DNA from 4 places in the Streptomyces sp. NPDC006012 genome. Region 3 is predicted to be linked to each of the others. Evidence: riboswitches for the same ligand, from Rfam matches in the RefSeq annotation. Region 3 holds a riboswitch; each other region holds the start of a gene.
The links. Region 3 has a riboswitch for cobalamin ahead of ACFYPJ_RS03450 (prenyltransferase/squalene oxidase repeat-containing protein). Riboswitches for the same ligand answer to the same signal wherever they lie in the genome.
Positions count from the first base shown of each region.

Region 1: it holds a riboswitch for cobalamin, as region 3 does, so the genes downstream of both, ACFYPJ_RS29040 (ABC transporter substrate-binding protein) here and ACFYPJ_RS03450 (prenyltransferase/squalene oxidase repeat-containing protein) in region 3, are expected to answer to the same signal.
Region 2: it holds a riboswitch for cobalamin, as region 3 does, so the genes downstream of both, ACFYPJ_RS24800 (CbtB-domain containing protein) here and ACFYPJ_RS03450 (prenyltransferase/squalene oxidase repeat-containing protein) in region 3, are expected to answer to the same signal.
Region 4: it holds a riboswitch for cobalamin, as region 3 does, so the genes downstream of both, ACFYPJ_RS28265 (cobalamin biosynthesis protein) here and ACFYPJ_RS03450 (prenyltransferase/squalene oxidase repeat-containing protein) in region 3, are expected to answer to the same signal.

Region 1 covers NZ_JBIAIE010000021.1:80,528-88,125, reverse strand. The annotation lists gene ACFYPJ_RS29050 (ABC transporter substrate-binding protein) at 46-1,095, opposite strand; partial or broken gene ACFYPJ_RS29045 (5-methyltetrahydropteroyltriglutamate--homocysteine S-methyltransferase) at 1,244-1,543, opposite strand; cobalamin riboswitch at 1,626-1,802, shown strand; gene ACFYPJ_RS29040 (ABC transporter substrate-binding protein) at 1,857-2,909, shown strand; gene ACFYPJ_RS29035 (FecCD family ABC transporter permease) at 2,906-3,919, shown strand; gene ACFYPJ_RS29030 (ABC transporter ATP-binding protein) at 3,916-4,737, shown strand; gene ACFYPJ_RS29025 ((2Fe-2S) ferredoxin domain-containing protein) at 4,718-5,104, shown strand; gene ACFYPJ_RS29020 (ABC transporter ATP-binding protein) at 5,367-7,181, shown strand; gene ACFYPJ_RS29015 (NUDIX hydrolase family protein) at 7,201-7,598, opposite strand, start outside.
Region 2 covers NZ_JBIAIE010000015.1:159,806-167,403, reverse strand. The annotation lists gene ACFYPJ_RS24820 (GlxA family transcriptional regulator) at 1-168, shown strand, start outside; gene gap (type I glyceraldehyde-3-phosphate dehydrogenase) at 270-1,268, shown strand; gene ACFYPJ_RS24810 (histidine phosphatase family protein) at 1,853-2,434, shown strand; gene ACFYPJ_RS24805 (CbtA family protein) at 2,672-3,424, opposite strand; gene ACFYPJ_RS24800 (CbtB-domain containing protein) at 3,447-3,668, opposite strand; cobalamin riboswitch at 3,705-3,846, opposite strand; gene ACFYPJ_RS24795 (hypothetical protein) at 3,903-4,037, opposite strand; gene ACFYPJ_RS24790 (hypothetical protein) at 4,169-4,318, shown strand; gene ACFYPJ_RS24785 (alpha/beta hydrolase) at 4,882-5,802, shown strand; gene ACFYPJ_RS24780 (nucleoside/nucleotide kinase family protein) at 5,887-6,603, opposite strand; gene ACFYPJ_RS24775 (BTAD domain-containing putative transcriptional regulator) at 7,459-7,598, shown strand, end outside.
Region 3 covers NZ_JBIAIE010000001.1:801,205-808,802, reverse strand. The annotation lists gene ACFYPJ_RS03460 (aldehyde dehydrogenase) at 1-550, opposite strand, end outside; gene ACFYPJ_RS03455 (MBL fold metallo-hydrolase) at 796-1,857, shown strand; cobalamin riboswitch at 1,969-2,100, shown strand; gene ACFYPJ_RS03450 (prenyltransferase/squalene oxidase repeat-containing protein) at 2,227-3,477, shown strand; gene ACFYPJ_RS03445 (SCO2322 family protein) at 3,474-4,130, shown strand; gene ACFYPJ_RS03440 (energy-coupling factor transporter transmembrane component T) at 4,155-5,501, shown strand; gene ACFYPJ_RS03435 (ABC transporter ATP-binding protein) at 5,559-7,412, shown strand; gene ACFYPJ_RS03430 (ECF transporter S component) at 7,484-7,598, shown strand, end outside.
Region 4 covers NZ_JBIAIE010000020.1:56,432-64,029, forward strand. The annotation lists gene ACFYPJ_RS28235 (VOC family protein) at 1-46, shown strand, start outside; gene ACFYPJ_RS28240 (hypothetical protein) at 63-1,511, opposite strand; gene ACFYPJ_RS28245 (alpha/beta hydrolase) at 1,648-2,775, opposite strand; gene ACFYPJ_RS28250 (class II aldolase/adducin family protein) at 2,981-3,664, opposite strand; gene ACFYPJ_RS28255 (anion permease) at 3,817-5,166, shown strand; gene ACFYPJ_RS28260 (hypothetical protein) at 5,190-5,411, shown strand; cobalamin riboswitch at 5,715-5,878, shown strand; gene ACFYPJ_RS28265 (cobalamin biosynthesis protein) at 5,976-6,917, shown strand; gene ACFYPJ_RS28270 (cobyric acid synthase) at 6,914-7,598, shown strand, end outside.

The DNA of each region.
Region 1 (7,598 bases), on a different contig from region 3:
AGGCACGGGGCCCGCCCGCGTCCGGCCCGCGGCGGCATCACGGGCTTACGCCGTGAGGTGCTGCTCCAGGTCGTCGAGGACCGCGTTGGCCGCGGTCACTCCGAGCCCGAGGTACCAGGTCTCGTCGGAGACGTCGAAGGCGTGGCCGTCCTTGACCGCCTTCAGGTTCTTCCACAGCGGGTTGCCCTGGGCCTTGGTCTTGTCGGTGGCCTTCGGGTCGCCGTAGACGCCGGTGAAGATGTAGTCGGCGTCGGCCTGATCGATGTTCTCGGCGCTGACCTCCACGGCCAGGTCCGCGATGTCCTGGTTCTTCGGCCGCGGGATGCCGACATCGTCGAGGATGGTGCCGATGAAGGAGTCGTTCGCGTAGAGGCGGATCTTGCCCTCGGGCATGTAACGCACCATCGACACGCTTGGCTTGTCGGCGCCGAGCTTGGTCCCGAGGGCCTTCGCCTTCGACTCGTACGCTGCGAGGTTGGCCTTGGCCTGCGCGGTCTTGTCCAGCGTGGCCGCGTTGAGGAGATAGTTCTCCTTCCACGTGAAGCCGGGGCGGATGGAGAAGACGGTCGGCGCGATCTGTGACAGCTCGTCGTAGGAGTTGGCGGCGCGCAACTGGCTGCCGAGGATCAGGTCCGGCTTGAGCGCGGCGATGGCCTCCAGATTGAGGCTGTTGATGGTGCCGACGTTCGTGGGCTTGCCCGCGCCGCCCTTGAGGTAGGACGGGAGTTCCGGCGAGCCCTCACTGGGCGCAAGACCGACCGGCTTGATGCCGAGCGAGACGACGTTGTCGAGTTCGCCGACGTCCAGGACCACCACCCGCTTGGGCTGCTCCTTGATGACCGTAGTGCCCATGGCGTGGGTGATGGTGCGCGGCCACTCGCCCGGTCCGGCCTTCGTGCCCATCGCGGCGGTCTTCTGTGCGGCGTCCCCGAAGTCCTTGCCGCCCTGCGCCACCGACTTCGAGTCCTTGGCCCCGGCCGCCGCGGAGGTCCCTGCGCTGTCCTTCCCACCGCCGGACCCACCGCACGCCGTGAGGGACAGCGCGGCCACGAGGGCGCCGGCGACGGCGGCTGCGCCGCGGCGTCGAAGAGACATGGGTGCTCCTGAAGCTGTGATGAAACGTTCAATACTTAGGCGAGGCATACCTTACTATTGGGCTCGGTGGCTTCGGTAGCCGGGGGGTGCGAGAGGTCCTCCACGGCCTGAGGAGGGGGCGGCGGCAGGTGCTCCACGGCCTGAACGGCGGATCGTGGACGCAGCGGGTGCCGTAGGACTGGACCCAGCCCTGCTGGGTGGCGAGGCAGCCCGTCAGCTGGTCGGCGAAATACTGCACCATGTCGTTGCGCTCGGCCTCGCCGTGCACCAGGACGTCCAGGCGCGCCTTCTCCTGGGAGGCGACCACCTCGCCGATCTCCGCCTTGCTGCGTTCGCCGTAGCCGGACGAGTCGATCCGCCCGGCACGCAGGTCGGCGCGGGCGGTGCGCAGTTGCCCGGTCTGCGGGCACGAGCCGATGGTCGTGGTCGGCAGCAGGACGGCAGGGAGCCGGGAGGGTTGCGTCCGGCATCCGGATGGTGAGCCGGCACACGCGGGTGACCGATCGCACCATCTGACCGTACGGCGGACTTGATAGCCTCGGTGGGCCAGTCGAGCCACACCCGAGGCCAGGGAATCCGGTGCGAACCCGGAACTGACGCGCAGCGGTGAGGGGGACGGGCGGGGCACGACGCCACTGGGAGACCGGGAAGGCGCCCCGACCGGACGAACCCGAGTCCGAAGACCTGCTGGCACCTTCGCGCCCCGGCGCGGAGGGACGTCCGTAGGCCAGGCTCCGCGTACGAGCCCCGACTCCAGAGGCATGCCCGTGCTCCGCACCCCCGCCCTTCCCCGTACCCCGGCGCTTCTCCTCGCGTCCGCTCTGCTGTTCACCGCCTGCGGCTCCTCCGGCGACGACGACGCGAAGCCGGAGGAAATCTCAGCCGCCGGCTACCCGGTGACGCTGGACAACTGCGGCCACCAGGTCACCCTGAAGTCGGCGCCGAAGCGGGCCGTCTCCCTCAACCAGGGCACCACGGAGATCCTGCTCTCCCTCGGCCTCGCCGACCGCATGGCCGGTACGGCGACCTGGACCGACCCGGTGATGAAGGGTCTGGAGAAGGCCAACGCGTCCGTGCCGCGCCTCGCGGACAACGCGCCCTCCTTCGAGAAGGCCCTGGACGCCGAACCCGACTTCGTCACCGCCTCGTTCGTCTCCACCCTCGGCAAGGGCGGGGTCGCCACCCGCGAGCAGTTCGAGAAGCTGGGCGTGCCCACCTACGTCTCGCCGTCCGACTGCTCCGCGGGCAAGGACAACGACAGCGGCGGCGACGGATCGCGCAGCGAACCGCTCACCCTCGACGCCGTCTACGGGGAAATACGAAACCTGGCACGTGCGTTCGGCGATGAGAAGCGCGGCGAGAAGCTCGTCGCCTCGCTGAGGAAGCGGGTGAGCACGGCCACCGCCGGACTGCACGCCTCGGACATCTCCCTCATGTACTGGTTCGCCAACTCCCAGTCGCCCTACCTCGCCGGCTGCTGCGGGGCTCCCGGCGCCATCACCCGCGCGGTCGGCGCGAAGAACGCCTTCTCCGACACCCACGACGAATGGCCCCAGATCAACTGGGAGACCGTCGCCGACCGCGACCCCGACGTCATCGTGATCGGCGACCTGACCCGCAGGCAGCAGACCGCGGAGACCGCGAAGGCCAAGATCCGCTTCCTGGAGACCAACCCCGCCACCCGCAATCTGACGGCCGTGAAGAAGAAGCGGTACGTCCCGTTGAGCGGGCAGGCGATGAACCCTTCCATCCGCACGATCGAGGGGATCGAGAACGTCGCCGCCGGTCTGCGTGGCCTCGGGTTCGCCAAGTGAGCGTCCGCTCGCTGCTGTTGACGGGTGGGGGACCGGCCGCGCTGCTGGTGTCGATCGCCGTGGCCGTGACGATCGGCCCCGCCGACATCTCCACCGGTGACGTCTGGGCGTCCGTCGCGGCCCATCTCGGCCTCGGCGACAGCACGTTGGCGCCGCTTCGGGACGGAATCGTGTGGAACCTGCGGATGCCGCGCACGCTGCTGGCCGCCGTGTGCGGGGCCGGACTCGCCGTGTGCGGGGCGGTCATGCAGTCGTTGCTGCGCAACCCGCTCGCCGACCCCTTCGTGCTCGGGGTCTCCTCCGGCGCGTCCACCGGAGCGGTCGCCGTGGTCGTGCTGGGCGTGGGCGGGGGAGCGGTGTCCCTGTCGGCGGGCGCCTTCCTCGGCGCGCTGCTCTCCTTCGGCCTGGTGCTGCTGCTCAGCCACACCCTCGGCGGCTCCACCGACCGGGTCGTCCTGTCCGGGGTCGCGGCCATGCAGTTGTTCTCCGCGCTGACCTCCTTCACCGTCCTCACCTCGGCGGACGCGGAGACCACCCGGGGCGTGCTGTTCTGGCTGCTCGGCTCGCTCACCGGCGCCGACTGGGGACAGGTACTGCTCTGCACCGTCGTCCTGGCGGTGGTCCTCGTCGTCTGCCTCGGGTACGCCCGTACGCTCGACGCGTTCGCCTTCGGCGAGGAGGCCGCCGCGGGACTCGGGATCCGGGTCGCCCGCACCCGCCTGGTCCTGCTCTGCGCGACCGCCCTGCTCACCGCCACCCTGGTCAGCTGTGCCGGCGCGATCGGCTTCGTCGGCCTGGTCCTGCCGCACGCCACCCGCGCCCTCACCGGCTCCGGGCACGCCCGTCTGCTGCCGGTCACCGCGCTGACCGGGGCCGTCTTCCTGGTGTGGGTGGACACCCTCGCCCGAACCGTCCTCGACCCCCAGGAGGTCCCGGTGGGCGTGGTGACGTCCCTCATCGGCGTGCCGGCATTCGTCGCCGTCCTCCATCGCGGACGGGGAAGGGCATGACCAGCCTGCGAGCGGACCGCGTCGTCCGGCACATCGGCGGCAAGGTCGTCGTCGACGGCGTCACCCTCGCCCTGCGGCCGGGCGAGACCGTCGGTCTGCTCGGCCCCAACGGCTCGGGGAAGTCCACACTGCTCAGACTGCTGGCCGGGGTCCTCTCACCCACCGCCGGGGTCGTGACCCTGGACGGGCGCCCGCTCGCCGAGGCCGGCCGCCGCGCCACCGCCCGCCGGGTCGCCACTGTCGAGCAGCACGCCCACACCCTGACCGAACTGACGGTCAGGGACGTCGTCGCGCTCGGCCGCATTCCGCACCGCCGTGCCTGGACACCCTCGACGACGGCCGACGCGGTGGCCGTGACCGAGGCACTGGCGCGCACCGGACTGACCGACCGGGCCGACCAGTCCTGGCACACCCTGTCCGGCGGCGAGCGCCAGCGCAGCCAGATCGCCCGTGCCCTCGCCCAGGAACCCCGCGAGCTCCTCCTCGACGAACCGACCAACCACCTCGACATCCAGCACCAGCTCGACCTCCTGGACCTGATAGGCGGGCTGCCGGTCACCACGGTGATCGCCCTGCACGACCTCAACCTCGCCGCGATGTACTGCGACCGCCTGCTCGTCCTGCGCGACGGCCGCGCGGTCACGGAGGGCACCCCCGCCGGGGTTCTCACCCCCGGCCTCATCGAGCAGGTCTACGGCGTCCGTGCCGAGGTCACCCACGAACCCGGCCACCCTGTGATCCGCTTCTTGCGCTCGGCCGCCCGGGACGGATCTCTCCCGAAGAGGAGCGTGACGAGCGATGCCCCGACAGAGCCCTGAAGCAGCCGGCACGGAGCACACCACCGCCCGACCCGCTCCGTGCCGAGTTGTCGTCTGCCGGGACTGCTGCTGCGGAACCCCGAAAGTCGCCGGCGTGGATCACGACCACCAACTCGCCCGCCTGGCCGAGGAGGTACCCGTACGGGTCTCTGACTGCCTCGATGTGTGCGAACACGCCAACGTGATCGTCGTCCAGCCCTCCGCCGAGGCCCGCGCTGCGGGAGCCCGCCCGGTCTGGCTCGGCCTCGTCAACGACCCCGAAGCCACCGACGACATCGCCCGCTGGGTACAGGCGGGTGGCCCTGGCGTCGCCCCGTGCCCCGACATCCTCGGCCTCTACGTCTTCATGGCGCCCCGCAGGGCGTGACGATCGGCAGGCAGAACCCGGCGACGACGATCGCGGTGTCCAGCCACACGGCCGCGGTCCAGCCGCCGGTGCCGTCGCGCAGGACCCGCCGATCGCAGGTCTGCCCACATGGCGCATTGGGTGCGGTCCGGCAGAAAACGCGTGGACGTCGCGAGCGCGCCCGAGGGACACTGCCGGTCCTCCTGGTCCGCTCCTGACGTTCCCGGCCGCCGTGGTGTGCCGCGTGGGGTTGCGGGCTGTCCTACTACATCACAGGGTTGGGATGGGACCGCCTGATTCAGAGACGACACAACCGCGCAAGGGCTCGGTGCTCCTTGCGCTCCGGTACTACGGACGGGAACTGGCGCGGCTGCGCCGGCTCACGGTGCCCGCGATGCTGCTGCCGGCGCTCGGCAACATCGGCATCGCCTACGTCGGGCCGCTGATCGTCGCCAAACTCGTCGCCGACATCGCCGACAACGGCCGCCCCGGCATCGGCATGGCACTGCCGTACGTCCTCGGCTTCGCCGGCGTCCTGCTGTTCGCGGAGGCGCTGTGGCGGATCGGCCTGCACTGCCTGAACCGTATCGATGCCCTCGGTATCGAGCACCTGTACGTGATCGGCATGGACGAACTGTTCGCCCAGGACGCCGCGTTCTTCCACGACAACTTCGCCGGGTCGCTGACCAAGCGGGTGCTGAGCTTCGCCACCCGCTTCGAGGAGTTCGTCGACACGCTGACGTTCAACGTGGCGGGCAGCTTCGTGCCGCTGATCTTCGGCTCGGTCGTGCTGTGGCGGTACGAACCGCTGCTCGTGGTCGGCCTGCTGACGATGATCGTGGTGACCGCGCTGTGCGTGGTGCCGCTGATCCGCCGCCGCCAGGCCCTGGTCAGCCGACGTGAGGAGGCGATCGCCCGGGTGTCCGGCCATGTCGCCGACAGCCTGATGAACATGGACACGGTCCGGGCGTTCGCCGCCGAGGGACGCGAGGCCGCCGAGCACCGCTCCCGCGTCGCGGCGTCGCGCCGGCTCACCCTGCGGTCCTGGGACTACGGCAATCTGCGCATCGACACCCTGGTCGCGCCCATGTCCGTACTGACCAACGTGCTGGGCCTGCTGATCGCGGTCGCGTTCGCCGGGCGCGGGCACGGTGTGGAGGCCGTCGTGGTCGCCTTCACGTACTACACCAACGCGACACGGATCATGTTCGAGTTCAACCAGATCTACCGCCGTCTGGAGAGCTCGATGACGGAGGCCGCGCAGTTCACCGAACTCCTGCAGAGCGCGCCGACGGTGCTGGACCCGGTGATGCCGGAGCCGCTGTCGTCCTGTCCGGCCGAGGTCCGGTTCGAGCGGGTGACCTTCGCCCACGGGGGCGCCGATCCGCTGTTCGAGGGCCTCGACCTGGCCGTGCCCAGCGGGGCGAAACTCGGGCTCGTCGGCCGCTCCGGCGGTGGCAAGACCACGCTCACCCGGCTGCTGCTGCGGATGACGGACATCGACTCCGGCCGGATCCTGATCGGCGGTCAGGAGATCAGCCGGCTGCGCCAGGCGGACCTGCGCAGCCTGATCGCCTATGTGCCGCAGGACCCGGCGATGTTCCACCGCACGCTGCGGGACAACATCGCCTTCGCGCGGCCCGACGCCACCGACGCCGAGATCCGCCGCGCGGCCGAGGCGGCGCACGTCACGGAGTTCGCGGACGCGCTGCCGGACGGCTTCGGGACCATGGTGGGCGAGCGCGGCGTGAAACTGTCCGGCGGACAGCGTCAGCGGGTCGCCCTCGCCCGGGCGATCCTGCGGGACGCGCCGATCCTCCTGCTCGACGAGGCGACCAGCGCCCTCGACTCCGAGAGCGAGATCCTGGTCCAGAAGGCGCTGTGGCGGCTCATGGAAGGGCGGACGGCACTGGTGGTGGCGCACCGGCTGAGCACGGTGGCCGCCATGGACCGGCTCGTCGTGCTCGACCGCGGGCGGATCGTCGAGCAGGGCACCCACCACGAACTGCTCGCGGCGGAAGGCGCCTACGCGAAGCTGTGGCAGCACCAGTCGGGCGGCTTCCTCGACGGCACCCCGCCGCGGGCCGACCTGCACTGAACGCCCCCGCGTACGTCGGTCAGGGCACCTGGCCGACGTACGCGAGGGCCTGCTTGAGCAGCGCCCCGTGCCCGCCCGGCATCTCGCTCTGCACCGCCTCCGACGCGGCCTCCTGCGGGGTGAACCACACGAGGTCCAGTGCGTCCTGGCGGGGGCGGCAGTCGCCGGTCACCGGGACGACATAGGCGAGGGACACCGCGTGCTGGCGCGGATCGTGGTACGGAGTGACCCCCGCGGTCGGGAAGTACTCGGCGACCGTGAACGGCTGGAGCGAGGCCGGGACCCGTGGCAGCGCCACCGGGCCCAGGTCCTTCTCCAGATGCCGCAACAGCGCGTCGCGGACCCGCTCGTGGTGCAGGATCCGGCCGGAGACCAGGGTCCGGCTGACCGTGCCGTCCGGTCCGATGCGCAGCAGCA
Region 2 (7,598 bases), on a different contig from region 3:
GCCCGCATCGACCTCGCCCGTGAGCTGCTCGAACGTTCGCAGCGGAGCGTCGAGCAGATCGCCACCGACATCGGTCTCGGCACCGGTACCAACCTCCGGCTGCACTTCCAGCGCATTCTCGGCACCACGCCGAGTGAATACCGGCGCACCTTCACCCAGGGCGAGTAGCCCGGTGCCCATGGCGTGATCCTTGCGGACCGTGGCACTTCGGCCGCTGTCGCCGCGGGCCGCCCCGGGCGACGCTGAGCGGGAGACGAAGGGAATCCCACATGACCCGTATCGCCGTCAACGGATTCGGCCGCATCGGACGCAATGTGCTGCGTGCGCTGCTGGAACGCGACAGCGACCTCGACGTCGTCGCGGTCAACGACCTCACGGAGCCCGCCACGCTCGCGCGGCTCCTCGCCTACGACACGACGGCCGGGCGGCTCGGCCGGCCCGTGACCGTCGACGGGGACACCCTCGTCGTCGACGGCCGTCGCATCAAGGTGCTCGCCGAACGCGAACCGGCGAAGCTGCCGTGGGGTGAACTCGGGGTGGACATCGTGCTGGAGGCGACGGGCCGCTTCGCCTCGGCCGCCGCGGCCCGCGCCCATCTCACCGCGGGCGCCGCCAAGGTACTCGTGAGCGCGCCGTCGGACGGGGCCGACGTGACGCTCGCGTTCGGCGTGAACACCGACGCGTACGACCCGGCCGCGCACACGATCGTCTCGAACGCCTCGTGCACGACGAACGCGCTCGCCCCGCTGGCCTCGGTGCTCGATCGACTCGCCGGCATCGAGCACGGTTTCATGACGACGGTGCACGCCTACACGCAGGAGCAGAACCTGCAGGACGGTCCGCACCGTGATGCCCGCCGGGCCCGCGCCGCGGCAGTGAACATCGTGCCGACCACGACGGGCGCCGCCAAGGCCATCGGCCTCGTGCTGCCGAACCTCGACGGCAAGCTGTCGGGCGACTCGATCCGGGTGCCGGTGCCGGTGGGTTCGATCGTCGAACTCAACACGACCGTCAGCCGTGAGGTGACCCGCGACGACGTGCTGGCGGCCTACCGGGACGCGGCGTCGGGGCCGCTCGCCGGCATCCTCGAATTCTCGGAGGACCCGCTCGTGTCGTCCGACATCACCGGCAATCCGGCCTCGGCCATCTTCGACTCGGCTCTCACCCGGGTGGACGGCCGGCACGTCAAGGTGGTCGCCTGGTACGACAACGAGTGGGGTTTCTCGAACCGTGTGATCGACACGCTCGAACTCCTCGCCACGCGCTGAACCGGCACGCAGTCAGCGGTCGGTTCCCCCGCCGCATGCCGTGGTTCCTGCACCACCTGTGGTCCGCACCGCAAGGCGGAGGGCAGCAGCCGCGGTTGAGGGTCGGGCTCCGGAAAGACCGACCCTCGCCGGGGAAGCTACCTCTTCCAACAGACCTGGTGCTCGGTCACCCAGAACCGATGTTTGTAATCGTTGTACTCAACGGTCACCCAGTGCCCGGTCACGGTTCCACAGCGCGCGCGGGCGGTTTCGCCGGCCGCCGGAGACGTCCGGGCCGCACTGGCCGTACCGACGCCTGTGAGGACAGCTCCGCCGGCCAGCAGCGCCGTGGTGACCCCCGCGCCCAGGACTCGTATGGTTCGGCTGCGCATGGCACACACCTTCTTCGCCTTTCGACATCGGGTGGTTCCCCCTTCCAGCTTGCGAGGCAAGACCTGGGGCTGCATCTGGAGCGGGCGGGGCGCTCGGCGGCGGCCGTCCTCCGCCCGGCACCACATGGTGGTGCGGATGCTATGTTCGCGGCCACATGTGTGCCGTATCCGGTCGCCCCGGTGCACTCTGACGGCACGAGCAGGAGAGATCGCGTGACCACTCGGGTGTTCTTCGTCGCCGCCGCCATGGGTGCCTCGCTGCGGCAGGCGCGCTTCGACGACGGCCGCTCGATCGGCAACGGCGGTGCGGCGCAGGCCCGTTCGGCGGCCGGGACACTGCCTTCCGCCGCCCGCGTCCTCGTCCCGCCCAGCGTGCGCTGCCGGGAGACGGCCGCTGCGCTCGGCCTCGACGCCGCGGTGGCAACCCAGTTGGCGGGTCTCGACGTGGGGCGCTGGCGTGGGCGCACGCTGGACGAGGTGGGGACCGCCGAGCCGGAGGCGGTAAGCCGCTGGCTCGCCGATCCGGAGTCGGCGCCGCACGGGGGTGAATCGGTACGGGACTTGTGCGGGCGGGTCGCGGGCTGGCTGACCGCCGTGGCGGGCACGGACGGCCGCACGCTCGCCGTGGTCGAACCGGAGATCGTACGGGCAGCCGTCGTCCACGCGCTGGACATGCCCGTGACGGCCTTCTGGCGCCTCGATGTCGCCCCGCTGACGGCGACCGAGCTGAGCGGACGGGCCGGACGCTGGAATGTCCGGCTGGGACACCCGCTTGCCCGGCCGGACGCCGGATAGCGAGCGACGTCCGGAAGGCAGCCGGAGGCCACCCTGCAACTGGAGGCCGGAAAGCGGCTGGAGTGGCGGGCGGAGCAGGCCCGTGAAAAACTCTCCAGGTGTGTGTGACTTCGCCGCACACACGTAGAACCCGGGAGAACACCGAGGCTCCCGTACCACCGGGTCGGCGTCGAACGCCTCACCCTGCAGCACGGAAGCCTCGCGCGGTAATGATCCGGTGCGCTGGTTCGCGCCGGCTCAGTGTGCGGCGGGAACCGTCTTTCCGGCCGCGGTCCTTGCGCGTCTCGGGTTCAGCAGCCGCTCGGCGACTTCCCCGAAGACCAGGCCGAACCCGCCCCACAGCACGGCCTGGACGGCCAGGGCGGACAGCCGGAACCGCCACAACAGGGCGGCCGGGAAATCCGCCGGCAGCTCGTTGACGGCCGGCAGGAACGCGTACGCCAGGCCGATCACGACGGCGAACGAGGCCACCGCCGCGACGGTCGCGTACCACGTGCCCAGCCGCGGGGCGAGCCGCTTGCCGAGGATCGTGGCACCGATCGCGAGGAGCACGCTGAGCAGCATCATCAGGAAGTACAGGGCGGTTCGCCTGCCGATGGTGCCGGGATCTCCGACGGACGGCGGATTGGCGGGATACTTCAGGAACGGCACGACGTACACGGCGAGCAGCGCGCAACTCGCCAGCAGCAGCGCGGTCGCCCGGGGGCCGAGGCGCCCGACGCGGCCGAGGGCGACGCAGAAGGCGAGCGCCGCGATGCCGCCGAAAGCAATCCCGTAGACGAGGACGCCGGTGGCGAGCCCGGCGGTGGACTGGAGGGAGCGGGAGACGACCTCCATTTCGTGTTCGTGGGCGTGGGCGTCCTCGAAGCCGATCGCCTTGTCGACGCTCGGCTCGCCGAGGAAGTAGGCCACGATCAGGGCGAGTACACCGGCCGCGAGACCGGCGAGCATGCCCCGCACGAGAAGGTTCCGTACGGTTGCGGAGTTCATGGGTGTGCGGTTTCCCCTCGCGTCAGTGGCAGGGGAAGCCGAGCAGGTGGCGGGCGTCGTGGACCCATTCGTGGACGTCCGTGCCGCTGAACACGGAGGTGGCGCCCTGCTCGGCGCCGACGAAGTACAGCAGGACCAGCATCAGTAGGCCGAAGAAGACCGCCCAGGGCGCTATCGCCTTGAGCGGCACCTTGGCGGGTACGACCGGAGTGGTGGCTGTCGGCCGGGCGACGGTCTGCGCCATGGCAGGACCTCCTCTGGGAGTTCGCGTCCCATCTCGGTGGTGCACAGGACGACAGCCACGGGTCTGACTCACGAACGGCCCGGGGGCCCTCGCATACAGTGGCGCGACCGTGCCGGATTCCCACCGGCTTCCGTCGTACCGTCGTCGATATCGCACAGACCGTACCGCGCGGCGCGTGCCCGGCCAAGACCGCACCCGCCCGAGGTGATCCCGGTCTCACGGCGGATGCCTGGTTCACCGGGGCGCTTCGGGGCCCCACTTGGGCCCGTCGAGCCCCAATTCAGGATCACCGGGCGGGGCGAAGAAGCGCTCCACGTCGGCGCCGGTGACCTCGGCTAAGGTGCCGGGGACCCGGCGCGGGGTACGCATGCCGCGCCCTCCCGCGCCGGCGACGTCGACGCAGCAGAGAACTTAACCGTCCGGAGATGTCCTGTCGCGGAGAGTGTTCTTTCGGCGGCGGTCGCAGCCGGGCGTGGCCGACGCGCGGGTCCCCCACCACCGTGCTTCCTCGGGTCCAGCCGGCGGCGGTGCTCTCCTACTGGGCCTGTACCCCCAGCAAGGCGCTGCTGCGGCCGGTCATCGCGGTCGCCGACGCGCGCCGCGTGCACGGTGCCCGGCGGGCCGTCACGGGCCGGCTGGACACCGGGTGACGTGCTCGCCCGGCGCAACCGGTACGTCACCGACTGGGACGACTCCGGGCAGGCCCTGTGGGTCAAAGTCCATCGGCGCCGTCCTGTTCCGCGGCCAGGGCCGCCTCGACGGCCCCCGCCGGGTCACCGTCACCAGGGACGACGGTGTCCGCCAGACCCGCACGGCCCGGCACGCGGTGGCCGTCGCCACCGGCAGCCGTCCGGTCTGGCGGCGGACGAGGTCCTGTTCGCCACGGGCCGTACCCCCGGCACCGGCGACATCGACCTGCACACGGTCGGCCTCACCCCCGGTTCCTGGCTGGACGCGGGCCCACACGTACCGCCGCTCCGCTCGCCGCGACGGCCATACGGCGCGGGTGCCCCGTCGGGTCACGTCTCCGGGGCGAGGGTGTGCGGGCGGAGCCGATGTGGTGTGCCTGGTACCAGCCTCCATAGGCAACTCCTTCCCTGGCACCCCGCAGCTGCCCACGGCACTGTGGTGGTGCGGCCGGGAGCAAGACGGTCGCCGGAGCCCGCCCCTGCGAGCCCGATCTCCCCCTCAGTGCGACTGGAGCACCACCGTGATGACCAACGTCACCTTCCCGAGTGCCGGTATCGAGCTCGCCGGGCACCTGTACGTCCCGGATGGCGAGACCGCCGGTCCGCGTCCGGCGGTCGTCGTCGGCCACCCCGGCAGCGGCGTGAAGGAACAGACCGCCGGCCTGTACGCGCGACGCCTGGCCGAGCAGGGCTTCGTCACCTTGACGTTCGACGCCGCCCACCAGGGCGAGAGCGAGGGTGAGCCGCGCGGCCTGGAAGACCCTGCGCAGCGGGTCGAGGACATCAAGGCCGCGGTCTCCTTCCTGACCACGCGCGCGGAGGTCGACCCCGACCGCATCGGCGCCCTGGGCATCTGTGCCTCCGGCGGGTACGCCCTCACGGCGGCGGCGTCCGACCACCGCATCAAGGCGGTCGGCGCGGTCTCCGCCGTCGACATTGGCCGTCAGTTCCGGGTCGGCCCCGACGGCACGCAGGACCCGGCCGTCTTCCAGGGCATGCTGGACGCGGCCGCCACGGCCCGCACCGCGGAAGCCCGGGGCGAGGGCGTACAGTCCTTCCCGCTGTTTCCGGACACGGCGGAGCAGGCCCGCGCGCTGGGTGGTCAGCACGCGGTGGACGGCTTCGACTACTACCGCACCGACCGAGCCCGGCACCCGCGCTCGGCGCAGACCCTCACCTGGTCCAGCATCGACCGCATCGCGTTCTTCGACGGGCTCGCCTCCGTCAGCCTGATCGCCCCGCGCCCGTTGCTGCTGATCGCGGGCAGCAGGGCCGTCACCTCCTGGATGAGCGTCCACGCCTTCCAGCACGCCGGTGGCCCCAAGGAGTTGCACTGGATCGACGGCGCCGGCCACGTCGACCTCTACGACAAGGAGGTCTACGTCGGCCCGGCCGTCGAGAAGCTGTCGGAGTTCTTCCGGACCGGCCTGGGCAAGGCCGAGTAGTCGACCGCTCGAAACAGCCGGTGGTCGACCGCCCGAAGCAGCCGAGTGGTCGGACCACCGAGCCTCACCGTGTTGGCACGGTGGTCACACGGGGTCATGACCGGAACCGTCCGGGGAGGGGCCGAGGAGCGGCAGGGAGACCACCAGGTCGGCTCGCCCCAGGGTGGCGGCGATGAGTTCGGCGTTGCGCTGATCGCTGCCGAGCGACCAGGCGCGGGCCTCCGCAAGGGGTTTGCCGTAGGACACATGGCGTCGGACGAGCCGGTCGAGCCGTGTCTCGTCGTCGATGGCGATGTACCACACCTCGTCGAGGAGTGTCCTGACGCCCGTCCAGGGACCGTCGTCGAGCAGCAGGTAGTTGCCTTCGGTGATGACCAAGGGTGTCTCCGCCGGGACCGGGATGGCGCCCGCGACGGCCTCCTCCACATCGCGGTGGAACTGCGGGGCGTACACGCTCTGCTCCCCCGGCTCGCGCAGCCGGCGGAGCAGGGCGGCGTACCCCGCGGCGTCGAAGGTGTCCGGGGCGCCCTTGCGCTGCCGCCGGCCGAGCCGCTCCAGTTCCGCGTTGGCCAGGTGGAAGCCGTCCATGGGCACCACGACGGCCGTGTCCGGGCCGAGTGCGCCGGCCAGGTGGGCGGCCAGCGTGGACTTTCCGGAAGCGGGCGCCCCGACGATGCCCAGGATCGCCCGCCGGCCACTCTCCGCCAGGGCCCGGGCGCGTTCGTACAGGGTGGAGAAAGCCGTCCCGTCGCGCGCTCCCGGGGTGCCCCCGGGCGAGCGGAGGTCGTGATGGTGTGTCACCGGGGCCACCGGTCCGTCCGGGCGGCGCCTTCGGTTGCGGTGTCGCCGGGAGCCGTGACCGCGACGAGCGGGCTCCGTACGCCGCAGGCCGGGGCGGCCTCGGCGGTCCGGGATCCGGTCGCGGCAGCGGCCGTCATATGTCCCCTCTCACGACTGATGTCCTCCAGTTCCGGGCGCCCAGGGTGCCCGCCCCGCCAGAATACTTCGCCCCCGTGCCCGCAGGTCGTGCGACGATCCCACGGCGCACGGGGGCGTCCTCGCCGTCCCACAGCGGGCGGACTCCCGACGACCTCGAAGTCCGCCCTCGGCTTTCCGGCCGATCGGCCGCGGCGAGCAGGTCGTCGTGCGTCTCCGGCGCCTCGGCACGAGCGTGGATTCGGGGAGGATTCGGGCAGTCAAACCCCTGCCCCGGGCGCGCTGCCCCGTACCGGATGATGCCAAGGTGGCCGATGTGGTGGAACCCCGGGATCAGGATCTCGTCTTGGTACATGACGCTTTCCACAACGAGCAGTTTGAAGTGGGGCCCTTGAAGATCGCCACGCAGTCACCGTACGAACCGTCACTGACATGGGCGGGCCTCGTACGGATGCCGTCCGCGGTTGCGGACCCGTGCGCCCCGGCCCGGTCCGGCGCACGGGGCCGGACCGGCCGCCGGGCATCGGTGACGGTCGCGGTTCGACGGCCCGTCCGGCACGTCCGGTTGCCCAAAAGGTCCCGGAGGTCACGAGCGTGTCCGGATGTCCTTCCAGAGCTGTCGCGGCAGTCAGAAATTCTGTGGAGCACCGATACGTTGGGGTACTCAGGGTGCAGGTGTTGCAGGAGGGACGGAGCGGAATGAACCAAGGACAAGCCGGCATGCGGTTCACCCTCCTGGGACCGCTGCGGCTGGTGTCGCAGGACGGCACGGCGCTGCCGCCCGGCCCGCCCAAGCAACAGGCGATGCTCGCCGCGCTGGCACTGTCGCCCGGTCGTGCCCTGTCCATGTCACGGCTGAC
Region 3 (7,598 bases):
ACTCGGGGGACGGCTTGAGGATCACCGTGCAGCCGGCGAGCAGGGCGGGCGCGAGCTTGGCGGCGGCGACGAACTGCGGGACGTTCCAGGGGACCACGGCGGCGACCACCCCGACCGGCTCGCGCCGCACCATGATCTTCCCGAGCGCCCCGTCGCGCGTCTCCTCGTACGTGTGGCCGCGGGCGACGGTGATCGCCGAGTCCCAGACCATCATCGCGCCGAGCGCCTGCGCGAGGACGCTCCACGAGTACGGCGAGCCGTTCTCGGAGGAGATCACCCGGGCGATCTCCTCGTGCCGGGCGGCGATGCCGTCCTTGATACGGGTGACGACCGCGATCCGCTCGTCGAGGCTCATCCGGGGCCAGGGTCCCTGGTCGAACGCGGTCCGGGCGACGGCGACGGCCCGGTCCACATCGGCCGGCGAGGCGTGCGGGACGCGGCCGATGACCTCTTCGGTGTGCGGGGAGATCACCTCGATGACGTCCCCGCCCAGGGGATCGGTCAACTCCCCGCCGATGAACAGCTGTCCGTGTTCCACGAGCTCGGTCATGGCCGACTGCCTCCTGCGGCACGATTTCTGACGCTGTATCAGAAACGGATACCAGTTCTCCGCGCACTAGTCCACGGCAGGACGCCACCCACTCGGCCGAACCACCGCATCGCCCGACCGGCCGCCACACGCCGCATCGCATCGCGCCAACCCGCGCAGCCGCCAGGCTCCGGCTTCCGGAACCGGCGGGCGCCCGGGGCAACCGATGGAACCGGTTCTAGTTATAGTGGGGCGGGGAGGCCATGATGGTGGAGACGTTCGATCACGGCGGCGGTGTGCGGTCCGTGGCGGTGCCCATACCGGACAACCCGCTCGGTCACACACTGGTGTACGTCGTGGACACCGACCGGGGCCCGGTGCTGGTCGACACCGGCTGGGACGACCCGGCGTCGTGGGACACGCTGGTGTCCGGACTGTCGGCCTGCGGCACCTCGGTGGCGGAGATCCACGGGATCGTCATCACCCACCACCACCCCGACCACCACGGGCTCTCCGGCCAGGTCCGCGAGGCGTCCGGCGCGTGGGTGGCGATGCACGCGGCCGACACCGCGGTGGTACGGCGCAACCGGGAGGCACGCCCCGAGCGCTGGCTCGACTACATGAGCGCCAAACTCGCCGCGACCGGTGCCCCGGAGGAACATCTGGCGGTCCTGCGCATACCCGGCGTCCTGCAACGGCGACCGCCCGCTCTCCCGGACCGCGAGATCGTCCCCGGCGACCTCCTGGACCTGCCCGGCCGCCGGCTGCGCGCCGTCTGGACGCCGGGGCACACCCCCGGCCACGTCTGTCTGCACCTGGAGGAGGAGCACCCCGCCGGGCTGCCGGGACACGGCCGCCTGTTCTCCGGCGACCACCTGCTCCCGAAGATCACCCCGCACATCGGCCTGTACGAGGACCCGTCCGCCCAGGCGAACTCCACCGGCCGCAACGGCGCCGAGAACTGGGCGGAGGCCATCGACCCGCTCGGCGACTACCTCGACTCCCTGGAGCGCATCGGCCGGCTGGCCCCCGCCGAGGTACTGCCGGCCCACCAGTACGCGTTCACCGGCGGACCGGCCCGCGTACAGGAGTTGCTCGCGCATCACGAGGAGCGGCTGGCCGGACTGCTGACCCAGCTCGTCGAACCGCTCACGCCCTGGCAACTGGCCGAGCGGATGGAGTGGAACCGGCCCTGGCCGCAGATCCCGCACCCCTCCCGGAACATCGCCGTCGCGGAGGCCGAGGCCCATCTGCGCCGCCTGGTGAAGCAGGGCCGGGCCGAACCGGTACCGGGCACCGACCCGCTGAGGTACGTCAGGACCACCTGACCGGGACCGCACGACGGCGGCCCTCTCCCGGACCGCTTTCCCCGCACCACGTGACCGGCCCGCCCCGCCGCACGGCCGTCTGTCACGGCCACCCCTCGGGGGTCCGGAGGGGGGCCGGTAGAGTGATGGGGTCGTCATCAGACCCGTACGGGGGGAAGCCGGTGCAATTCCGGCGCTGACCCGCAACCGTGAACCGGCCGTCAAGGCCCGGTGAGCCGGACTGCCCCAAACGGAACGTGACCGGCTCAGGTGCGTCGGCAACCGCCCGCGCACGGCACCGTCGAGGTTTACGGGGCCGAGCCGCCCGGGGTGTCCCGTGCTGCCCGGCTTCCTCGCGAACCGACCCGCGAAGAGAGGCACCCGCCGAGCATGAACGTCCGCCGCAGTGCAGCGGTCCTGGCCACCGTCGGCGTGCTCGCCGCCGCGTCACCCGCCCTGGCCGCGAGCCCTTCGCCGTCCCCGTCGACGGCCCTCCCGTCCGGGCTGTACGGCGACGCGGATCCGAAGTTCGACGGCGTCTGGCGCCAGTCGCTGGCGCTGCTCGCCCAGCGCACCGCGTCCGTGACGCCCGCCGCCAAGGCCGTGGACTGGCTGACCGGACAGCAGTGTGCGGACGGGGCGTTCGCCGCGTTCCGCGCCGATCCGGGGCGGGCCTGCGACGCCAAGGTGGTGGTCGACACCAACAGCACCTCCGCCGCCGTTCAGGCCCTGACCGCGACCGGCGGCCACGACAGCGCCGTCGGCAAGGCCGTGACCTGGCTGAAGTCGGTGCAGAACAAGGACGGCGGCTGGGGGTACACGCCGGGCGGCGCGAGCGACGCGAACTCCACGGGCGTCGTCATCGGCGCGCTCGCGGCGGCCGGTGAGCGGCCCGCGGCAGTGGTCAAGAACGGCCGGACGCCGTACGACGCGCTGCTCGCTCTTGCCCTGCCCTGCTCCGGCGACGACGGCGGCGCCTTCGCCTACCAGCCGGACAAGAAGGGCAAGTTGGCGGCCAACGCGGACGCCACCGCGGCGGCCGTGGTCGGCCTGCTGGGCGCGGGCCTCACCGCGAAGGCGGCCACAGCGGGCGACGCGCCGAGCGGGGCGCCCGGCACGGACTGCGCCGGCACCCACAAGCCCACCCCCGAACGGGCCGCGGCCGACGGCGCCGCCTACCTCGCCCGGGCGGTCGCCAAGGACGGCCACCTCACCTCCGCGCTCGCGGGCGCCCCCGAACAGCCCGACTACGGCAACACCGCCGACGCGGTGGTCGCGCTCGCCGCGCAGGGCGGTGCGGACCGGGCCGCGAAGCCGCTGGCGTGGCTGGAGAAGGACGCGGCGGCCTGGGCGAAGCAGAACGGACCGGCCGCCTACGCGCAGTTGATCTTCGCGGCACACGCGACCGGCACGGACCCGCGCGACTTCGGCGGTACGGACCTGGTGCGGGCGCTGGGCGCGACCGGCCCGGCGCCGCAGGCGGCCCGGCAGGCCGGACCGGGCGACGCCTCGGACGCGTCGGACCAAAAGGACGACAACGGCGGCTCGGGCACCGGCCTCTGGTGGATCATCGGCACCGGTCTGGTCGCGGGCGTCGGCATCGGCTTCCTGCTCAGCGGCCGCAGGAAGCGGCAGCTGTGACCGGGCCGCGCCGCGGTGTGCTCCTGCTGCTGGCCGCGCTCCTGCTCTGGGGCGGCACGGGCCAGGCGCAGGCCGCCGGCTACCGCTACTGGTCCTTCTGGGACCGTACGGGCGACCGGTGGACGTACGCCACCGAGGGTCCGTCGCTGGCCCGCCCCGCCGACGGTGCCGTCCAGGGCTTCCGGTTCGCGGTGAGTGAGGACTCCGCCGACGCGACGTACCCGCGCGGCACGACCCGCTTCGCCGAGATCTGCGCGCACACGCCCGCGCGGGACGGCCGCAAGCGGGTGGCGCTGGTCATCGACTTCGGTACGGCGGCGGACGCGCCCGCCGCCGAGGCACCGCCGACGGCGCGGACCGCCTGCGCGGTGCTCGCCCCCGACGCGACGACGGCCGAGGCCCTGGCGGCCGTCGCGGGACCGCTGCGCTACGACTCCAACGCCCTCCTGTGCGCCATCGCCGGATACCCGAAAAAGGGCTGCGGCGAGCAGGTGGCGGCCAGGGACGGCAAGCCGACGGCCGCCGCGAAGCGGCCGGCGGCGGGCGAGGACGACGGCAACGGGCCGTCGCTCGGCCTGTGGGCGGGCGGGGCGGCGGTCGTCCTGCTGGGCACGGCGGCCGTCTGGCAGGCCCGACGGCGCCGGGATGCGTAGGCACGGGAATGCGTAGGCACGGGAATGCGTGAGGGCCGCGCCCGCCGGGCGTCGCCCCCCGTCCCGCACGGACCCACGCCCGGCGCGGGCGACGGCAGCGGCGCCCGCGGCGCCGACCACGCCCACGACGCGAGCACCCCGCACGGCGGCAGCACGCGCGGCGACGGCCGCACGCGCGCCTCGGCCGCCTCGGAGTCGGCTCGCGACGAGCGGACGGCTGCGAAATCGGCCCGCAAGGAGCGGGTGGCTGTGAAGTCGGCGCGCGCGGAGCGGACGGCTGCGGGCCGCGAGGGCGGCACGGCGCGGCGGCCGCGTACGGTCGTGCACCCCGGGGCCTGGTGGGGCTGGGCGATCGGGCTCGGGGTCGGGGCCAGCCGGACCAGCAATCCGCTGCTGCTCGGACTGCTCGTCGCGGCGGCGGGCTATGTGGTGGCCACCCACCGCAGTACCGCCCCCTGGGCCCGCTCCTACACGGCGTTCGCCAAGCTCGCGCTCGCCGTGCTGGTCATCCGCCTGGTCTTCGCGGTGGTCCTCGGCTCCCCGATCCCCGGCACGCACGTCCTGCTCACCCTCCCCGAAGTCCCGCTCCCGCACTGGGCGCAGGGCATCCGGCTGGGCGGCCGGGTCACCGCCGAGTCGCTGGTCTACGCGTTCTACGACGGTCTGAAACTGGCCGTGCTGCTGATCTGCGTGGGCGCGGCCAACGCCCTGGCCAACCCGGCCCGGCTGCTCAAGTCCCTGCCGGGCGCCCTGTACGAGATCGGCGTGGCCGTGGTCGTCGCGCTGACCTTCGCGCCGAACCTGATCACCGACGTACAGCGGCTGCGCTCCGCCCGCCGGCTGCGGGGCCGCCCGGACCGCGGTGTGCGGGGCCTGCTCCAGGTGGGCCTGCCGGTCCTGGAAGGCGCCCTGGAACGTTCCGTCGCGCTCGCCGCCGCGATGGACGCGCGCGGTTACGGCCGCAGTGCCGACGTGCCCGTCGCCGTCCGCCGTACCACCGCCGGGCTGACTCTGGGCGGTCTGCTCGGCGTCTGCGCGGGAACGTACGGGCTGCTCACCGCCGCGGGCGGCGGCTACGGACTGCCGGTGCTGCTCGCCGGGGCCGTCGCCGCCCTCGCGGGGCTGCGGCTGGGCGGCCGGCGCTCGCCGCGCACCCGGTACCGGCCCGACCCGTGGAACGCCCGCGCCTGGCTGGTCACCGGGTCCGGTGCCGCGGTCGCCGCGCTGCTCGCCCTCGCCGCGGCCCGCGACCCGGCCGCCCTCAACCCCGGGGTCGTCCCGCTCACCGCGCCCGCGCTGCCCCTGTGGCCGGCGGCGGCCGTACTCCTCGCCCTGCTTCCCGCCCTGGTGGTCCCCAAGGAGCCGTCGTGATGCCCGAAGGAGCCGTCGTGACCCCCGAGGAACCGTCGTGATCCCCAAGGAGCCCTCGTGATCCGCTTCGAGGACGTCAGCGTGACGTACAACGGGGCCGTCGAACCGGCCGTGCGAGGCGTGGACTTCGAGGTCCCGGAAGGTGAGCTGGTGCTGCTCGTCGGTCCGTCCGGCGTCGGCAAGTCGACGGTGCTGGGCGCGGTGAGCGGCCTCGTCCCGCACTTCACCGGCGGCACCCTGCGCGGCCGGGTCACGGTCGCGGGCCGCGACACCCGTACCCACCGGCCGCGCGAACTCGCCGACGTCGTCGGCACGGTGGGCCAGGATCCGCTCGCGCACTTCGTGACGGACACGGTGGAGGACGAACTCGCCTACGGGATGGAGTCGCTGGGGCTCGCGCCGGCGGTGATGCGGCGGCGGGTGGAGGAGACCTTGGACCTGCTCGGGCTGGCCGAGCTGCGGGACCGGCCCATCGCCACCCTCTCCGGCGGCCAGCAGCAGCGGGTCGCGATCGGCTCGGTGCTCACCCCGCACCCCGGGGTACTGGTCCTCGACGAGCCCACGTCGGCGCTGGACCCGGCCGCCGCGGAGGAGGTCCTCGCGGTGCTCCAGCGGCTGGTCCACGACCTGGGCACGACGGTCCTGCTGGCCGAACACCGGCTGGAGCGGGTGGTCCAGTACGCCGACCAGGTGCTGCTGCTGCCCGCGCCGGGCGCCGCGCCCGTGCTCGGCGCCCCGGCCGAGGTGATGGCCGTCTCGCCGGTGTACCCGCCGGTGGTGGACCTCGGCCGGCTGGCCGACTGGCACCCGCTCCCCCTGACGGTGCGGGACGCCCGCCGCAGGGCGGCCCCCCTGCGCACCCGCCTCACCGGCCACGCCCCTTCCCGCACGTCCCCCGCCTCGGCCCCCGGCCCGGACTCGCCCCCGCCGACCCCTGCCCCCACCTCTGACACCTCTGATGCCGATGACGCCGGTGCGGTGAGCCCGCCCGCGTCCGGGTCCGGCGGGCGAACGCGGCTGCCGGGTCGGGCGAGGCGCTCGGTCGGCCGGACCCTGCTGCGCCGTCGCCCGGCGGCCGTGGCGTCGTCACGGCCGGCCGGGCGGTCCGCCGTACCCCTTCGGGCCGCCGACGGCACCGGCCCGGTACACGTCGTCGGCGTACCCGTCGCCGAGGTACGGGCGCTGGCGGTACGGCGCGGGCGGATCCACGCGTTGCGGCAGGTCGACCTCGGTGTCGGACCCGGGGAGATCGTCGCCCTGATGGGCCGCAACGGCGCCGGGAAGTCCACGCTGCTCGGCTCCCTGGTCGGACTGGTCGCGCCGACCGCGGGCAGCGTCCGGGTCGGCGGTGCCGTCCCGCACCGCACCCCGCCCCGCGAACTGGTCCGCCGGGTCGGCCTGGTCCCGCAGGACCCGCGCGACCTGCTGTACGCGGACACGGTCGGCGCCGAGTGCGCCGCCGCCGACCGGGACGCGGGCGCCGCGCCCGGTACCTGCCGTGCGCTGGTGTCCGAACTGCTGCCGGGCATCACCGACGACACACATCCGCGTGACCTCTCCGAAGGGCAGCGGCTGGCGCTCGCGCTGGCCGTGGTGCTGGCCGCCCGCCCGCCGCTGCTCCTGCTGGACGAGCCGACCCGCGGCCTCGACTACGCGGCCAAGGCCCGCCTGGTCGCGCTGGTGCGCGGGCTCGCCGCCGAGGGGCACGCCGTCGTCCTGGCCACGCACGACGTGGAGCTGGCCGCCGAACTGGCGCACCGGGTGGTACTGCTCGCCGACGGGGAGGTGATCGCCGACGGCCCGACCACCCACATCGTGGTCTCCTCGCCGTCCTTCGCCCCGCAGGTCACCAAGATCCTCGCCCCGCAGGAATGGCTCACGGTCGCCCAGATACGGGAGGCCCTGACATGACCGAACACCCCACGGACCGGCCGGCGAAGCCGAACGCCGGCCCATCCACCCCGGTTCCCCCGACCACACCCATGCCCCCGCCATCGCCGCTGTCGCCGCCCCCGTCACCGTCGTCGCCCCCGCCGACCCCCCAGGCCCGCGCCGTCCGCCTCGGACCCCGTTCCGCCGCCGCGCTCGTCCTGGTCG
Region 4 (7,598 bases), on a different contig from region 3:
CAACCTCTGGAGCTTCGGGACCTACGCCCCGGAGATAGGGATCTGACCCGCTCCCGCGCGGCCTAGCCTCCGGTGTGCACCTGGAAGGCGGCCCGGCGCACCGCCTTGGCCAGGGCCGGGTCGGGGTGCGCGGCGGCGAGCGCGACCAGGACCTGCACGGTGCGCGGGTGCCCCACCGCGCGCACCTCGCCGAGCAGTTGCGGGACGGTCGGCTGCACCGCGGACTCCAGGTGGCGCACCAGCATCGGCGCCTCGCCGTGGTCGGCGACGGCGGCGGCGGTGTCGACCCACAGCCAGGTGGCCTCCTCCCGGGTAAGGACCTCGTGGGCGTCCTCCGGGTCGGTGCCGTCGTGCTCGGCGAGCCAGAGCAGGGCGTACGGCCGCAGCGTCGGCTCCTCGGCGACGCCGCGCACGTCCGGCTCGGCGGGGGCGCCGACCACCCGCAGCGCCTCGAAGGCGAGGCCGCGCAGCAGGGCGTCGTCGCCGCGGGCGGCCCCGATCAGCTCGGTGACGGCGCTGCCGACGGGGCGGGCGGCGAGCCAGGCCCGGTATTCGGCGCGGGCGGCGTTCGGGCGGAGCTGGGCACAGCCGCGGAGCATGTCCTCGGCCGCCTGCTCGATGTTCCCGGCCGGGCTCTGCGCGGCCACGCAGATCTGCTCCAGCTTGACCCACACCGCCCAGCTGCCGAGCGGGGTGAGCGTCGCCTGGCCGTCGCCGTAGGTGAGGGCGCCGACGGAGGCGAGGGCGTTCAGGGCCCAGTCGAGGAGCGGGGCGAGGAGGACGTTCTCGGCGGGCGCCGGCGCCACGGCGGCGACGGGCGCGTCAGCCGTCGGGAGCACGGCACCGGAGGTGGCGAGAGCGACCGGATCGGACGTGTACGGGACTTCGCAGCGTTCGGTGCGCAGCTCGGTGACCCGCTGCTGGAGCAGGTCGAGAAGCTGCTCGACCGGGACCGGGCCGGCGGACAGCTGGAGGAAGGAGAGCACCTGGGGCATGGCCGAGACCACGTCCGCGACGGCCGCGTGCTCGTGCTCGGCCGGTTCCGGACGGGTCAGCGACCATGCGTCGAAGAGGGCGACCCAGCCGCGCAGTACGGCGCTGTCGTCGCGGTCCCAGGCGCGCAGCCGCCAGCCGGGGCGGGCGCTGGCGCCGTGCACCTCGACGAGGCCGGCGAGGCGGGCGGTGTCCCAGTCGGCGCCGACCTGGGCCGCGGTCAGGTTCAGATCGTCGGCCGCCCGTGCGGCGGTCGCGTCGGGGAGGGTGGCCATGCCGTCCTCGGCCGCGCCGTCCCGGCCGGGGCCGAGGGCGGCGTCGGCCCAGTGGGCGACGCGGGCCGCGCCCGCCAGGCAGGAGCGTGCCATTCTGGCCAGCTCCGCGGGGGCGGGGGTGCCCTCCGGCGGCCGGGGTGCGGCGCGGCGCGGGCGCCGCTGGTTCACAGCTCTGGGGGCGGCGGCCAGGGGTCGCGGTCCGACGAGTCGAAGCCTGGAGTCGCGCGGGATACGGGACGTCACGGGTGCAGTCTTGCGGTTGACGGTCCGAAAACCCAAACGGAATGTCACGGCGGGCGATGGCGGTGGCCAACGCACGGGCACCGGAGGGGCTGATGGGCCAGGATCAAGCCAGTGGTACAGCCTGAAACGGAACGGATTACATGAGGGGGGTCAGGAACCGGCGCAGCTGCTCCTCGTACTCCTGCGGGTCGGCGTTCCACATGGCCGCGTGCGGGGCGTCCGGCACGGTGTGCAGGGCGATCCGGTCCGGGCGGCGGGCGGCCAGGCGCCGGGAGTACGCCCACGGCGCCACGGTGTCGCCCGGGCCGTGGATGATCAGCGTGGGCACGTCGAGCCGGGCGGGGTCGGCCGGGCCGGCGAGGCCGTCGGGGTGCAGCCCGGTGCGGCCCTGCGCGGCGCGCACGGCGAGCGGCAGCACGGCGCCCGGGGTGTGGCGGGCCGACGCCAGGGCGCGCACCGTGGCCCGCCAGTCGAGCACCGGCGAGTCCAGGACGAGCCCGGCGACCCGGTCCCGGAGGGCGGAATGGGCGGCGGCGCGCAGTGCCATGGTGGCGCCGGTGGACCAGCCGAGCAGGACGACGCGGCGGGCGCCGTACCGGACGGCGTAGCGGAGCGCCGCGTCCAGGTCGCGCCACTCGGTCTCGCCGAAGTGGTTCAGGCCGTCGGGCCGGCGGGGCGCCCCCTGGTCACCGCGGTAGGCCAGGGCCAGCACCGGCAGCCGTCTGCGGTGCAGGAATCCCATGACGTTCAGGGCCTGTTCGCGGGTGGTGCCCAGGCCGTGCACGGCGATCGTCCAGGTGTCCCGGTGGCCGGGTACGAACCAGGCGGGCAGCGGGCCGAGTTCGCCGGGCAGGTCGACGTCCGCGTGGTCGAGGCCGAGGGCGGAGGCCGGGTTGCCGACGAACACGTTCGGGGTGAGCCAGACCCGGTCGCCGGGCCGTACGGTGCCGTGCGTGACGCCGTCGAGGCGGCGTACGACGGTGTCGGCGGTGGGCCGGACGGATGTCAGGACGGGTCCGACGACGGCGTGCGAGCCGTCGCCGGCGAGGCCGTAGCTGCCGGGGCGCAAGGAGGCCAGGTCGCGGGTGAGGGTGATCCGGCCCTCGGCGATGTCGTGCACGGTGAGCCGGGGTTCGGTGGGCAGCGGCCGGCCGGAGGGCGTCTTGAGCGCGGCGTCGCTGGCCATCCGCCCGGCGGCAACACTGGCCGCACCCGCGGCCAGGGCGGCGGTGACGGCGGCGGCGGTCGCTGTGACAGTGCGCACGCATCCAGTGTCCCGGCGGACCGCGCGCTCGGCCAGCGGGAGCGGACGGGGTGGGGCCGGGGGCGGGGTGGGGTGGGCTCGGGGAGAGGGCAGGGGCAGACCCGGGCGGGGCCCGGGGACGGCCGGGACAGCGGGGGCGGACGGGTCAGCAATGCCGGTCGGAGGCGGGTCAGCGGTGCCGGCCGGGACAGCGGGGGCAGGCAGGTCAGGAATGCTGGCCGTAGTCGCCCAGGCGGTCCGCCGCCTCGGTCAGTTGGGCCGGGGTCAGCAGGGTGGGGGTGCGGCCGGGTACCGAGGACGCGGTCAGCCACAGGCGGCACATCCACTCCAGCTGGGCGGTGCGGTCGTACGCCTGGTCGAGGGTGGCGCCGTAGGTGATCGCGCCGTGGTTGCGCAGGAGGCAGCCCGAGCGGCCGTCGAGGGCGCGGAGCATGTTCCCGGCCAGTTCTTCGGTGCCGTAGGCGGCGTAGGGGGCGACCCGGACCGGGCCGCCGAGCGCGGCCGACATGTAGTGGATCGCGGGCAGTTCGCCGACGAGCGTCGAGACGGCCGTGGCACACAGGGCGTGGGTGTGGACGACGGCCCGCGCGTCGGTGGCCCGGTAGACGGCGAGGTGCATGGGAAGTTCGCTGGTGGGCACCAGGGTGCCGAGCACCTGCCGGCCGTCCAGGTCCACGCCGGTCAGGTCGTCCGGGGTGAGCCGGTCGTACGGCACACCCGACGGAGTGACGAGCACGAGGTCACCGACGCGTACCGAGACGTTGCCGGAGGTGCCGACGACCAGTCCGTCGGACACGGTGCGGCGGGCCGCGGCGACCAGGGCGACCCAGGCGCGGGCCGTCTCGGGGCCCGCGTCTCCAGGTCCGTGCTCCCGGCGCTGTCCAGCCATGTCGCGATCCTGCCGGGCGATCTGGATCCGTTCAACAGATCGCCGGAACCTCCCTCGCATGTGACACTCCGAGTACCACCTCAGTTCATCTTTCGTTCATCCAGGTTTCCTACCTTCAACCAGCCAACGACTTCGAACGAATGCCTGGGTAAATGGAAGGCTTCTCGCTGATCCTCGCGATCGTGGTGATCACCGCGCTCGCGTTCGATTTCACGAACGGTTTCCACGACACCGCCAACGCGATGGCCACGACCATCTCGACCGGCGCACTCAAACCCCGAGTGGCGGTGGCCCTGTCCGCCACCCTCAATCTGGTGGGCGCCTTCCTCTCCGTCGAGGTCGCCAACACGATCTCCAAGGGTCTCGTCGACGAGACGGGCATCCGCCCCGAGGTCATCTTCGCCGCCCTGGTGGGCGCGATCCTCTGGAACCTGCTGACCTGGCTGGTGGGCCTGCCCTCAAGCTCCTCGCACGCACTGACGGGCGGTCTGATCGGCGCCGCCGTCGCCTCCGCCGGCACGGGTGCCGTCCACGGCGACGTGCTCGTCACCAAGGTCCTCGTCCCGGCGCTCGCCGCGCCCCTCGTCGCCGGGGTGGCGGCACTGCTCGCCACCCGGCTGTCGTACTCGCTCGACGGCGCCGCCGAGGGCAGGGCGGCCGAGAAGGGGTACCGGGCCGGCCAGATTGCCTCCGCGGGCCTGGTCTCCCTGGCCCACGGCACCAACGACGCCCAGAAGACGATGGGCATCATCACCCTGGCGCTGATCGCCGGCGGCGCGATCGCCCCCGGCTCGAACCCGCCCACCTGGGTCATCCTCTCCGCGGGGCTCGCCATCGCGCTCGGCACCTACCTCGGCGGCTGGCGCATCATCCGCACGATGGGCAAGGGGCTGACCGACCTCCGGCCGCGGCAGGGCTTCGCCGCCCAGACCAGCGCGGCGACCGCCATCCTGGCCTCCTCGCACCTCGGCTTCTCGCTCTCCACCACGCATGTCGTCTCCGGTTCCGTGATGGGCGCGGGGCTGGGCCGCAAGGGCGGAGTGGTGCGCTGGTCGACGGCGGGCCGGATGTGCATCGCCTGGGCGCTGACGCTGCCGGCCGCCGCGCTCGTCGGTGCGCTCGCGGAGATCGTCACGGAGCTGGGTGACGGGGGCACCGCGGGGGTGGCGGTCTGCCTGGTCGCTTCCGCCGTGGGGATCTGGCGGGTCTCGCGACGCGAGGTCGTGGACCACAGCAACGTCAATGAGGTGAACAGCACCGGGGCGTCGGCCGTTCCGTTCGGGCCGGTCGGTGCGGTGTCCGCCACGATCGGCTCTGGTTCCGCCGGTTCGGTCGGAGCGGTCAGTTCGGTCGGAGCCGTGAGTTCCGTCGGTTCCATCGGTTCCGTCGCTTCCGTCGCTTCCGTCGGTTCGCCGCAGGCGACGGGCGGGCCGGCCACCACGCTCGCCTCGACCGCGCCCGTCGCCGCCGATCCGGCCGGGCCGCCGAGCGCCACCGTCTGAGACCCAAGGAAGAAGCCATCACCATGAACATCGACTGGGCGACTCTCGGGTCCGTCTTCGGCGTCAGTCTCGGGGTCACCGTCGCGCTCGTGGGACTGTTCACCCTCGGCGTGGCCGGCTTGTCGCGCCGTGAACGGGCTGTTGCGCGCGGCGGTTCCGCGGGGTTGGCGTTGAGTGGGGCGTATGCCTGCTTTGCGGCGTGCGCCGGGGCTGTGGGGTACGGGATCTACTTGATCGCGGGATGAGCGGTCCGCGGGAGCCTCGGAACGGGGTCGCTCCGCTGTGGGTGCGGGGAAGTTCCTCGCGCCGTTCCCCGCGCCCCCGCGTGAGTGAGCGTCCTCGCACGACCGCCGGAGCGTCGTGGTTCCCCGCGCAGTTCCCCGCGCCCCCACGTGAGCGAGCGCCGTCGTTCGGGTGCGGATGCCCGGTGGTTCGCCAGGCAACTTCTCGCGTCTCTTTGGGGCGGGTTCGGTGTGTGGGGATGTGGGTGGTGGGGTTGCGGGGCCTGGTGGGGGTGGGTATGAGGCTGGGCACACTCTTCCCTTGCAGGTCAACGGCTAGTTGACGGTTCTTCGGGGCACGTGGTGGACTTCCTGGGCCATGTACGGCGGCAAGGAGAGGAAGCCGGTGCGAATCCGGCGCGGTCCCGCCACTGTCACCGGGAAGGACTTCCCGGGAGCCAGGAACTCTCGCCGTCGGTCTCGTCGAACCAGGGCGTGGACACCCTGAGTGAGGACATACCGCCATGCTCGGCTGCGGATTGAGGTACAGCACCAGGTCGATTCCCGATCCGACGGCCGGCTGAACCGGTGCGTGCCGATCGCGTCTTCGCGTACGGCGCCGCTCTCGGCCTCCTCGGCGATCTGCTGGTGGGCGATCCGCGCCACGGGCATCCGGTCGCCGGGTTCGGGCGTGCCGCGGGCGCGGCGGAGCGGGTGCTGTGGCGGGACCACCGGGGATGGGGAGCCCTGCACACGGCCGTCTGCGTCGGCGGTGCCGCGGGCCTCGGAGCGCTGGCCCGGCGGGCCGTGCGCACCTCCCCCGCCGCTTCCGTGGCACTGACCGGCGCGGTCACCTGGGCGGTGGTGGGCGGGACTTCGCTCGCCCGGGAGGCCCGGGCCGTCCGGCGGGCCCTCGACTCGGGGGACGTCGCCGCGGCGAGGGCCCGGCTGCCCCATCTGTGCGGGCGGGATCCGCAGACCCTCGACGCCCAGGGGATCGCGCGGGCCGTCGTGGAGTCGGTGGCGGAGAACACGTCCGACGCGGTCGTCGGGGCACTGGTGTGGGGGGCGTTGGGCGGGGTGCCCGGGTTCGTCGCTTTCCGTGCGGTGAACACCCTCGACGCGATGGTCGGGCACCGGTCGCCGCGGCACCGGCGGTTCGGGTGGGCCGCGGCGCGGCTCGACGACGTCACCGGCTGGCCGGGGGCACGGCTCACCGCGGCGCTGGCCGCCGTCTCGGGCCCGGACGCGCTCGGTGCGCTGCGGGCCTGGCGGGCCGACGCCCACCGGCATCCGAGCCCCAACGCCGGTCCCGTGGAAGCCTCTTTCGCGGGGGCGCTGGGCCTGCGGCTGGGCGGGACGCTGTCGTACGGGGGGCGGGTCGAGCACCGGCCCGTGCTCAACTGCGGCGGCCGTGCCGTCGCCGCCGCGGACATCGAAGCCGCCGTACGGCTCTCCCGCCGGGTCGGCGTGCTCGCGCTCGCCGTCACGACGGCCGCGCGTCTCGCCGCGCGGGGGCGCAGGTCATGAGCGGTGGTGGGCTGCTCGTCGCCGGTACCACCTCCGACGCGGGCAAGAGCGTGGTGACGGCGGGGATCTGCCGGTGGCTGGTGCGGCAGGGCGTCGAGGTCGCGCCGTTCAAGGCGCAGAACATGTCCCTGAACTCGTTCGTCACCCGCGAGGGCGCCGAGATCGGGCGGGCCCAGGCGATGCAGGCCCAGGCGTGCCGGATCGAACCGACCGCGCTGATGAACCCGGTCCTGCTCAAACCCGGCGGGGAGCAGAGCAGTCAGGTCGTGCTGATGGGCCGGCCGGTGGGCGAGCTGAGCGCACGCGGGTACCACGGCGGCCGTCAGGAACGGCTGCTGGGGACCGTGCTCGACTGCCTCGCCACGCTGCGGGACAGGTACGACGTGGTGATCTGCGAGGGCGCGGGGAGTCCGGCGGAGATCAACCTGCGGCGGACCGACATCGTGAACATGGGCATCGCCCGCAACGCGCGGCTGCCGGTGCTGGTGGTCGGCGACATCGACCGCGGGGGTGTCTTCGCGTCGTTCTTCGGGACCGTGGCGCTGCTGTCCCGCGAGGACCAGGAGCTGGTCGCCGGGTTCCTGGTCAACAAGTTCCGTGGGGACGTCGGCCTGCTGGAGCCGGGGCTCGACATGCTGCGCGGCCTGACCGGGCGGCCCGCCTACGGCGTCCTGCCGTTTT